Regions from separate parts of the Paenibacillus sp. CCS19 genome, predicted to be linked through region 1. Evidence: riboswitches for the same ligand, from Rfam matches in the RefSeq annotation. Region 1 holds a riboswitch; the other holds the start of a gene.
What was found. A riboswitch is a leader RNA that binds a small molecule or an ion and turns the genes downstream of it on or off. The one in region 1 is predicted to bind FMN.
Positions count from the first base shown of each region.

Region 2: another riboswitch for FMN. It lies ahead of SBI19_RS18845 (DMT family transporter); the one in region 1 lies ahead of ribD (bifunctional diaminohydroxyphosphoribosylaminopyrimidine deaminase/5-amino-6-(5-phosphoribosylamino)uracil reductase RibD).

Region 1 is NZ_BTCK01000004.1:19,897-25,765, forward strand. Features, by position in the region: gene ribH (6,7-dimethyl-8-ribityllumazine synthase) at 1-194, opposite strand, end outside; gene SBI19_RS04770 (bifunctional 3,4-dihydroxy-2-butanone-4-phosphate synthase/GTP cyclohydrolase II) at 233-1,429, opposite strand; gene ribE (riboflavin synthase) at 1,444-2,115, opposite strand; gene ribD (bifunctional diaminohydroxyphosphoribosylaminopyrimidine deaminase/5-amino-6-(5-phosphoribosylamino)uracil reductase RibD) at 2,121-3,251, opposite strand; FMN riboswitch at 3,538-3,742, opposite strand; gene SBI19_RS04785 (peptidylprolyl isomerase) at 3,958-4,389, opposite strand; gene lysA (diaminopimelate decarboxylase) at 4,455-5,780, opposite strand.
Region 2 is NZ_BTCK01000029.1:14,763-20,631, reverse strand. Features, by position in the region: gene SBI19_RS18855 (transglycosylase domain-containing protein) at 1-1,020, shown strand, start outside; gene SBI19_RS18850 (ATP-binding protein) at 1,247-2,437, shown strand; FMN riboswitch at 2,593-2,737, shown strand; gene SBI19_RS18845 (DMT family transporter) at 2,878-3,852, shown strand; gene SBI19_RS18840 (AI-2E family transporter) at 3,955-5,121, opposite strand; gene SBI19_RS18835 (efflux RND transporter permease subunit) at 5,423-5,869, shown strand, end outside.

The DNA.
Region 1 (5,869 bases):
TTCTGCGCTGCGAACGGAATTTCGAATGCGCCTGGCACCCAAGCGATTTCGATCTCGGAATCTTCTGCGCCGTGACGCTTCAACGCGTCAAGTGCACCGGACAGCAGCTTCGTCGTAATAAATTCATTGAAACGTCCAACTACGATACCATATTTCAAGCCTTGCGAGATTAAATGTCCTTCATAATGTTTCATTGTTCATCTTCCTTCCGATTAGATACGATTAAATTAAATTAGATGCAGTAATCGTCATATATTTTGTTCAACGTAACCCGATCAACGACCTCCAGGCCATAGCCTTCCAGTCCTTTAATCTTGCGCGGGTTATTCGTGAGCAGACGCATTTTGCTTACGCCAAGATCCTTCAAAATCTGAGCTCCGATGCCATATTCCCGCAAATCCGGATGAAATCCAACTTTCTTATTCGCCTCGCCTTTGTCGAATCCCTGCTCCTGAAGCTGATAAGATTTTAATTTGCTCAGCAGACCTTCGCTTTTGGTATCCTGCCGCATATAGAGCAGAATGCCATTGCCCGCTTCATTAATCTGACGCATTGCCGCATCAAGATGTTTGCCGCAGCTGCATTTCTTCGAATGGAACACATCGCCTGTTAAGCATTCCGAGTGAACGCGAACGAGCGTCGGACGATCCGGCGAGATCTCGCCTTTGACGAACGCCAGATGGACTTTGTCGTCAAGTTGATTCGAATATCCGATGACCGTAAAGTCGCCATATTCGGTCGCAAGCGGTGTCTCGACTGCGCGTTCCACCAGCCGTTCTTTCCCGTTACGATATTTAATCATCTCTTCAATCGAGATCAGCTTCAGGCCATGCTTCTCTTTAAACTCAATCAGATCGGGCAGCCGCGCCATCGTTCCGTCTTCTTTAATAATTTCGCAAATGACCGAGGATGGCTTCGCTCCGCACATATTCGCAAGATCGATCGCTGCTTCCGTATGGCCAGCGCGACGAAGCACGCCGCCTTCCTTCGCGATAAGCGGGAAGATGTGGCCCGGTCTGCGAAAATGCTCCGGCTTCGCCGTTTCGTCGATAAGCGCCATAACCGTCATCGAACGTTCATGTGCAGATATGCCTGTTGAAGTGGATACATGGTCTACAGAAACCGTAAACGCCGTTCCGTGGTAATCGGTGTTATGATTCACCATCGGAGGCAGATTGAGCGCTTCTGCACGCTCGCTTGTAATCGGTACACAGACAAGACCGCGCGCTTCAGTAATCATGAAGTTGATCGCTTCCGGCGTTGCTTTCTCCGTCAGCACGATGAGGTCGCCTTCGTTCTCCCGATCCTCATCGTCGACGACGATAATCGGCTTGCCCTGTTTCAGATCCTCAATGGCTTCCTCGATCGAATCAAAATATGCAGACGTATCGCCCAGCAGCCGCTCGGCGCTTTGTGTATGCTCTGACATGGTCAATCCCTCCCTTACATAAATCCATTATCCACCAAGAAAGAGGCGGTCAAACCGCTGCGTCCTGTTGGACGCGCACTTCCTTCGCTTCCTCGGTAATGAAGCAGATGATCAATATATTTGCCGAGAATATCCGCTTCGAGATTGACCGTATCGCCCGGCTGCTTATCAAAGAGCGCTGTCTGAGCAAGCGTATGTGGGATGACCGATACGGCGAACGAACCTCCCTCTGCACGAATAACCGTAAGCGAAATGCCATCGATCGTAATCGAGCCTTTAGGAATCACATACTTAGCGAATGGTTCTTTATCATCCGCACGAATGGCGAACACGATCGCATTCGCATCAACTGTGCGCGAGACGATTACGCCTGTGCCATCGATGTGACCCTGTACGATATGGCCGCCGAAGCGTCCACCCGCTGCCATCGCCCGCTCTAGGTTAACCTTCGAGCCAGGCTTCAAGTCTTTCAAGTTCGAATGACGATACGTCTGCGGCATTACATCTGCTTGGAACGTCGAGCGTGTATACGAGGTTACCGTCAGGCAAACGCCATTAACCGAGATGCTATCGCCAATCGCAACTCCTTCAAGAACATGAGAAGCTTCGATCGTCAGCACCATCGCTTCGCCAGAACGAGATGCGCTGCGAAGCTTTCCTACTTCCTCAATCAATCCTGTGAACACGCCGATCAGCTCCTCTCTGCAGCCCTATGCCGATTGGACGGATAACCGACGATTGCCATGTCATCGCCATGCTGCTCATATGTGACGGCTTCCAGCGTGATAGCGTCCGCCATCTTGTCGAAGCCGCTGAACTCGAATGCCGCTGGCGCCGCTGCGCCGCCGCCGATCAACTTCGGTGCGATGAACAAGGCAATCTTGTCTACAAGCCCCGCCTCCAGCATCGAACCATTCAATCGACCGCCGCCTTCCAACAAAATCGAACTAATCTCTCGCTCGCCGAGCGACCGCATCGCTTCGGCAAGATCGACCCCAGGCCCGTCGCCGCAATCAATGACTTCCACGCCTGCCGCTTGCAGCACGTTGCGTTTGTCAGCATCAGCGCTAGCGGTTGTAAGCACGATTGTAGGTGCTTCTCCATCGGTTACGACTCGGGCATCCAGCGGAATCCGAAGCTTCGAATCGACAATGATGCGCGTCGGATGCAGCGCAGGCACTTCAAGCCGCGTCGTTAGCTGCGGATCGTCCGCCAGCAACGTGCCGATTCCAATCATAATGCCTGCATTGCGATGACGCATTGTATGTACAGCTTGTCGTGACACAGCACCCGAGATCCAGCGGCTGTCACCTGTACGAGCAGCGACCTTGCCATCCAACGTCGAGGCAGATTTGAGTGTAACGTACGGCAATCGCGTCAGAATGAACTTATTGTACGCTTCATTCATCGCTAGAGACTGATGCTCAAGCAGACCATGCGACACTTCGATTCCCGCTTCCCGCAGCCTTGTGACGCCGCTGCCTGCCACTTGCGGATTCGGGTCTAACGCTGCAATGATGACGCGTGCCACCTTCGCTTCTATCAATCGATCGCAGCAAGGCGGTGTCATCTTCCGATAATGACTGCATGGCTCGAGCGTCACATAAGCAGTTGCACCCTCTGCTTCCGCTCCGGCCATCCGGAGCGCATTCACCTCGGCATGACCTTCGCCCCGCTTCAGATGCGCGCCAAGTCCAACGACACGCCCTTCCTTCACAATGACACAGCCAACGACGGGATTGATACTCGTCTGACCGCTTGCGCTTTCTGCCATCTGCAGAGCAAGTTTCATATAAAATTCGTCATTCATGATTGCAGACATTAACAAAAACCCCCCGACCGGCAGACTGCCGACGGGGGGATGGGTAACGCATGCGCTTGTGCGCTGGCGTTATGCATGTTGTGAAAAACATTCAAAAAGCCGCATACGCAAGGTGAAACAACTGTCACCGAAATTTAAACGGCACAGTGTGTTTCAGTCCGAAGAAATATAAGCTTACGTATAAGAAAAAAACTTATAAAAGTCTTATATTTCAAGCGAGGGTCACGATACTAACCTTGTGAAAAGGATAGCAAAGAAACCCGTACGAATGGCGTACTTGTTGAATGCTTCCCTTCTCCCATCCAGACTATACTGTCGGTCCCGGAATTGCACCAGGTCCACCGAAGCCTCTTCCACATGAAGACACGTAAGAAATTACGAGACTTCGGGTCACGGACTGACGCCGGAAGCTCGCACCATACGAATGGTAGCATATACAGCTTCCAGCGATCACCGCCGGTTCGGAATTTCACCGTACCCCGAAGGAAAGTCGCCTATTGTATTACATATTCGCCGCATTAGCGCGGCAACGATATAGTTTCGTAAACTATACCATTCAGTTTGTCATTTTGCAAGGTGAAACGACTGCTGCAGTGCTTAGGCAAGCCTCGTTCCCGATATCCGCCTTGGATTTCAAAAAGCCGCGGGACCGTCGACATTCGAATGTCGTGTCCCCGCGGCTTCTAGAGGAAGGGTGTAATCGCGATTATACTTCGACGATTTCAACCTTTTCCATTTTGTCGCGGCCTTTGAAAGCGTCAACTTGATCCATGCCTTCAGCAACTTTGCCGAATACAGTGTGAACGCCATCGAGGTGCGGTTGTGGCTTGTAGCAGATGTAGAACTGGCTACCGCCCGTATTACGGCCAGCATGTGCCATTGCAAGCGTACCACGCTCATGTTTGTTCGGGTTGATTTCACAGTCGATCGTGTAGCCAGGGCCGCCAGTGCCTGTGCCGCTTGGGCAGCCGCCTTGCGCGACGAAACCTGGAATAACGCGGTGGAATACAAGGCCGTTGTAGAAGCCTTCGTTAGCCAGCTTCTCGAAGTTCGCTACCGTATTCGGTGCATCTTTCTCGAACAGATCAATCTTAACGACAGCGCCGTTCGAAAGCGTAATGTGTGCTTGTTTAGCCATTATCGTTCAACTCCTGATTCCTCAAATGATCGCGCGATGCTTCGCTCTGCGATACACGATTTTGCTTATACAGTCGTCTTACGAAGACGCTGTGGAATAACGTCGTTAGCTACGATGTCATTCAGCGATTCGCGTTTAACCGCCAGCGATGCTTCGCCGTCCTTGACGAATACGACAGCCGGACGACGAATCCGGTTGTAGTTGCTCGCCATTGCGTAATTATACGCTCCTGTGCAGAATACGGCAAGCAGGTCGCCAGACTCGGATTTCGGCAGCTCAAGATCCCAAATGAGCATGTCGCCGCTCTCGCAGCATTTGCCGGCTACGGAAACCGTCTCTTCGTTTGCTTCGTTCGCACGGTTCGCCAGAAGCGCGTCGTACTTCGAGCCGTACAGAGCAGGACGCGGGTTATCTGTCATGCCGCCGTCTACTGCGATATATTTGCGCACGCCTGGAATTTCTTTGTTCGTGCCGATCGTGTACAGCGTCGTACCCGCGTCGCCGACCATGCTGCGGCCTGGCTCGATCCAGATCTCTGGCGTTGGGTAGTCGGCAGACGTGAAGTTCGAGATGATCGCATCAGCAATTGCGTTTACATACGTTGCAAGCGGAAGTGGCGTGTCGCCTTCAACATAACGGATGCCGAAGCCGCCGCCTACGTTGATAACAGAGAATGTTTTGCCGAGTTCGTTGCGAACTTGAACAGCGAATTTCGCTACTTTATCAACCGCCATGCCGAAGCCTTCAACTTCGAAAATTTGCGAGCCGATATGCGAGTGAACGCCGAGCAGGTTCAGGTTCGACAGCTTCAGCGTCTCTTCGATCGCGCGGAATGCCGTGCCGTTGCCAAGGTCGAAGCCGAACTTCGAATCTTGTTGGCCTGTCGAAATGTAGTCATGCGTATGAGCTTCTACGCCTGGCGTAATGCGAAGCAGTACGTTAGCCGTCTTGCCTTTGTCTGCTGCAAGAGCGTTGAGCAGGCTCATCTCGATGAAGTTGTCGACAACGAAGCAGCCGATGCCTGCGTCAAGCGCCATGTTGATCTCGTCAGGCGTCTTGTTGTTGCCGTGGAAGTGAATACGTTCAACCGGGAAGCCGGCTTGAAGTGCCGTATACAACTCACCATCGGAAACGACGTCAAGCGACAAGCCTTCTTGCTCTGCGATTGCGCACATAGCCATAACGCTGAATGCTTTGCTTGCGTATGCCACTTGGAATTTCAGTCCCGTAGCTTTGAAAGCTTCGACAAATTCACGTGCACGCTGGCGAACGAGTCCTTCGTCTACGATATAGAGCGGCGTACCGAACTCTTGTGCAAGCACTGTCGTGTCGCATCCGCCGATTTGTAGATGACCTTTATCATTAATTTCACTAGTCCCGTGCAAAAACATGGACAAAATCCCTCCGATAGTAAATGTTGTATAGGAATACCAATTTCATTTGTACCCAATGTCATCAGTATACTCTAAACCATCTATCG
Region 2 (5,869 bases), on a different contig from region 1:
GGCATCAAAGCGCTTGTCGGCGGCCGCGGCGAGCAGCCATTCCGTTCATTTAACCGCGCCGTTCAGTTGAAGCGACAACCTGGCTCTACAATGAAACCCATATCGGTATATACACCAGCACTTGAGCATGGCTACTCACCAAATGATACGTTGATCGACGAACCGGTCAACTTTAATGGATACCAACCTCGTAACGCCGGCGGCAGTTACCACGGCGAGGTATCCATCTATGAGTCCATCATTCACTCCTATAACGTACCAGCTGTCAAGCTCTTGAACGAGTTAGGGATTGACGCCGGGATGGAAGCAGCCAATCGATTCGGATTAGAGCTTACGGATGCCGACCGAAACCTTGGACTTGCGCTGGGAGGGCTTCAGGAAGGCGTATCTCCGCTTGATATGGCGGAAGCCTTCAGTGTGTTTGCGAACGATGGGACAAGAATAGCTGCCCATGCCATTACACGGATCGAAACTGCCGATGGCGAGATCGTGGCTTCAGCCGAAACGGATAACAATAAAGCGATTATCGATCCTGCAATCGCAAGAACGATGACGTCAATGCTCGAAGGTGTGGTAACTGAAGGTACAGGCGTCGAAGCTGCAATAGCAGGTAGACCGATAGCCGGCAAGACGGGCACTACAGAAATGCCGGGTACGGACGGAGGCATGAAGGACAACTGGTTTGTCGGCTTTACGCCTCAGCTTGTCGGTGCGGTATGGCTTGGTTATGACCATACGGATACAAGTCATTATTTGACGACGACCTCCAAGGCTGCCGCAGCTGTATTCCAGAAGCTGATGAGCGAAGCGCTTAAAGATGAAGCGGTCATGAAATTTCCTAATGCTCCGGGTATTGCAGCCAAATCATCAATCACAAAAGGAGAGAAGAATAAGCCGGAGAAACCAGAGAAAGCTAAGCCTAATAAAGAGGAGAAGAAAAACAAGAAGCACTCGGACAAAGATGAGAAGAAGGAACATGAGAAGGGGAAAGGAAAAAAGAAGAAGGATGAAGATGATTGATTAAGCACCTGAAAGCCGCATAAACAGCGGCTTTTTTTGAGCACATCTATAATTAGACGTGTTTTTGTTTTGTTTCAAGTTACTTATACTAACAGGATATGTTTCCTTCAAGTTGAATAGATAATGAAGAAACGATTGAGTCGTAATCTAGTAATAAACATGGATGAATATGAAACGGTCGTTTTCGCTCATCATGAACCGGTCGACGAAGGAGGGGTTCGAGCTTATGCTAGAACAATCAACTGAATGTAACATAACGAACGCTTACATGATTCCATCCCCATATTGGGATATATTCAGTAAATGCCCTGGCGGCGTCTCCATCGCGACGGATCCGCTCTGCACAACGATTCTACATAATCGGAAGGCTGCCCGAATGCTCCGTGTATCGGAAGGCGAGGATTTCTCGCATTCATCCACCACTCCACCGCAAGTTAGTGTATATCGAAACCGGATCGTGATATCACCCGATGAGATGCCGATGCAGCGAACTGCCCGACATAAAATCGAAGTCCTTAATGAGGTGCTCGAGCTTGTCTGGGAGGATGGCCACCGCATGATATCGGTCTGGAACACGTCGCCGATTCTTGACGAAGCGGGGGAAGTACTCGGCGTACTGGCCACATCGGAGGACATTACAGAATTCGTACTGCAAGAACGTCAAATGAAAGCGGACAAAGAATATCTCGAGAGCTTAGTTGCGGAACGGAACGAAGAACAGTTAAAGCTTCGCAGCGAGTTAGAACGACTAGACCGGCTGAGCTTAGTAGCGCAAATGGCTGCAAGCATCAGCCACGAGGTGAGGAATCCGATCGCGACCGTAAGAGGCTTCCTGCAATTGATGAATAGTCTTCAGCCGACGGGGCAGCTCAGCCCGCATTACGATCTCATCATCAGCGAATTGGATCGTGCCAACGCCATTATCGGCAATTTCCTATCCTTGTCCAAATCACCTACCGACGATCGCGAGATGAGCGGTCTGCTCGATGTATTCATGGTAGTGATGCCGCTGCTCGAAGCAGATGCCTTAATGAGGGGGAAGAGGTTAACCTTCGAACAGCAAGCGGTATCGCACGTCTGCATGAACAAGAAGGAAATTCAGCAGGTGTTGATCAATCTCGTTCGAAACGGTCTGGAAGCTTCGCCTGTAGGAGCAGAAATCCGCGTCGAGCTGTTCGACAATTCTCATACGGTCGGATTTACGGTGCAGGACGAAGGAGAAGGGATGCCGCCTTCCGTGCTTGAGCGACTTGGAACACCATTCTTCACGACCAAAGGCAGCGGCACCGGACTAGGCTTGTCGATCTGTTATGAAATCATTAGCCGCCATGGGGCGGACATCAAGGTTGAGAGCAATAGCAGCGGGACGACGTTTACGGTTGCATTTCCTAAATGTCATGCAGCGCAAATCAATTAACGATTCCATCATTCGGTGCTTGACAATAGCCGCTGTTGAACTTATGATTATAAAAAATGTTTGCTACTTACTTTTTTATCGTTCACGTGATGCATAACATAGTCACAGAACAGCATGAGAGGTAATGTAGCGTTAGTCATAAACCATTATTGCATACTGATCTTCGGGGCAGGTGAAATTCCTGACCGGCGGTGAAGCTGTATAGCTAAGCCCGCGACTCTCCGAGCCGACTAGCGGCACAGAGACTGACTTGGTGTGAATCCAAGGCCGACGGTAAAGTCCGGATGGGAGAAGATCGCCTTATACAGCATGCCGACGGCATGTTCTATTTGGCCAGCCCCGTTTCGTATTGTCATTACGAAACGGGGCTTTTCTTTAGCAACTCCATAATAAGCCATATCATCCCTGAAGGTTGGATGCACGAGAAGGAGCATTCAACCATGAGTAACTTGATTTCTTCGCCATTGTTCAACAAACGAGCGATAAAACCCGCGTTTGGGTTTGTCGTACTTGGCTCCGCTTTATGGGGAGTCGACCCGCTGTTCCGCATGCTGCTGCTCGATTATCTTACTTCGACTCAGATTGCATTGATGGAGCACGTCATTCTAGTGCTGTTCATGGCTCCGGTGTTGTGGAAGCATCGCCAGCAGCTCCGCAAGATCAAGCTTCGCCATTTCGGTGCGCTTCTGTTCGTCTCATGGGGCGGTTCCGCACTTGCAACCGTTCTGTTCACGAAGGGGCTGGCAGCAGGCGATTTGAACTCGGTTCTTCTGCTTCAGAAGCTCCAACCCTTGTTCGCTATCCTGATGGCCAAGTGGCTGTTGAAGGAGAGGTTACCGAAATCATTCGGCATGCTGTTCTTCATTGCGATACTAGGCACATACTTACTGACCTTTGGCCTGAAGCTCCCGTTCTCCGATTATAGCGAAATGCTGCAGACAGGCAGTCTGATGGCGATTGGAGCGGCACTGCTGTGGGGCGGTTCCACCGTCATGGGTCGGTACTTGCTGCAAGCTGTCAATTACGAGACGGTGACATCGCTTCGCTTTATTCTAGCGCTCCCGTTTCTGCTTGCGTTGACCCTTGGAGAACACCAAGCATGGACGCTTCCGAGCGAGGCAAAAGGTATGACGCTTGTCGCCCTCAATCTGCTGCTGCAGGCGCTGCTGCCAGGACTTTTGAGCTTGCTGCTGTACTACAAGGGCTTGAGCGCCATCAAGGCTTCTTATGCCACACTGGCGGAACTAAGTTTCCCGATGGTTGGTGTGCTGATCAACTATGTTGTGTTTCAGCAGGCAGCGACCTTCACCCAAATCATTGGCTTCATCCTAATCTGGGCGACGCTGCTTATCATATCACGCCAGCAAGAACGTTCAGCCAGATCGGAAGGAATCGTCAGACCCGCGGCGATCTGATTTACCGCAATCCAGTCTGTGATAACCTATATGAACGCAAAACAAAAAGTCGCGATGATTCGCGACTTTTTGTTTTATCTGCTAAGCGACTGCTATGTACAATCAAGATTTGGGAATCTCATAATCGGGTTCCTTATTCGCTTCATATAAGCCTGAATACGATTTAAACCACCTGAACAAGTGGGTCACGATAACTTTCAGAATGGCGTACCCCGGAACCGCGAGAATAATGCCGACAATTCCGAATAGCTTCCCGGCCGTAAGGATAACGAAAATAATCGTGATCGGATGGATGCGCATCGCTTTGCCCATAATTTGAGGCGTAATGAGTTTACCTTCGAAGAGCTGAATAAGCGTCCATACGACGACCATTTTCAACAGCATGATCGGGGAGGTAACCATGGCGACAACTAACGCTGGAGCAATTGCAATCGCAGGCCCCAAATAAGGAACGACGCTCGTGCAGGCTGCAGTGACAGCCAGAACGAGTGAATAATCCAATCCTATAATTAAGTAACCAATGTATAAAAGTACACCGACACAAAGGCTGTCAAGAATTTGCCCGCGAATATAGGAGCTGATCTGGTGATTCATCTCCAGCATGACGGTGAACGAACGATTACGTAATTTGGTCGGCAGAAAATCAAGCACATAGGGAGCTAATTTGCGACGATCTTTCAATAGGTAGAAGAGAATAAACGGAACGACGATAATCGACAGCACGGTTTCAGTAAGCGCGCCAACGAATCCGCCAATGCTATTCCATGCATTGTTAAGAATATTAGTTGCATAACTCGAGAAGGCATCGGTCATGCTTGCAGCATCAAATCCAGTCGCTTGCTGGAATTGGTTGAAGTACTCGCTGCCGATCAGGTCTTCGAATCGGAGCTGCGCTTCTCGGCTAAATGCTGGGAATTGATCGATTAATCCTGTGATTTGTTCCTTTAACAGCGGAATGACTGCGAGAACGATCAGTGTAATGATGCCAGCAACTAGTAAATACAGAGCCAATATGGAATAGGCCCGTTTAATATTCCGCTTCTCTAAGAACTCGACGATCGGATTAAGCAGATAGTAAGCGACGCCGGTTAGCAGAATAGGCAGGAACACCGTTTCAAGCAAAATCTTCAGCGGATGGAATACAAAGGTTATCTTGCTAATGACAAAAATATTCACCCCAATCATTAGTAAGATAAGAAGGAAACTGAACAACTTCTGATTCAAAAGCATGAACTTCAATCTCTCCGTCACCTGACGTGTTTTGGTCAACGGGACGCACGTCCTTTCATTCATAAAGAAGGCTCGTCAAACGTATGATAGCGATTCAAACGCTTAACAACTAACCACATATATACATCATACTGGTGTCTAGAACAGAGTTCAAATGAAGTGCGTCATGTAGACGATCTTTTTATCAAAATGTAACATTACACCTTTAATCAGATGAATAAATTCAAGCCGCCTATAATGGCGGCTTTTATTATTTCCAATAAATACAAATAAGTTCCTATGAACAAATCGGCCATCGCGTCTGTCCTTTCTCATATACAAACCGAAAGGAGTCATTACTATGAAGCGATTGATTGAAACGGTTATGCAGCGATCCGTTATTATCCTTATCTTTGTTGTACTCATTCTCGCTTGGGGTGGCGTCTCGGCGTACCAAATGCAGCGCGACTACTTGCCAGGAATTAATAACACAACCATGATGGTGTCGCTGCGAGCATCGTCCTATCAGGCCGATCAGATTAAACATGATGTTGCTGCTCCGCTGGAGGAGGCTTTACACCGAACCAATGGTCTAACGAGTATTCAAACGACTTCGTACGATGGCGGCGTGCTCTTGAATCTTGCTTTTCCAATGGATTACAACATGGACAGAGCAGAAAGTGATGTGAAAATGGCATTAATCGACGCCGATCTTCCTGATGGGTTGAACAAACCTGTCGTAACAAGGTTGACGTCCAGCACATTCCCTATTCTAAGTTACAGCCTTACATCAGCAAGCAACAGCATA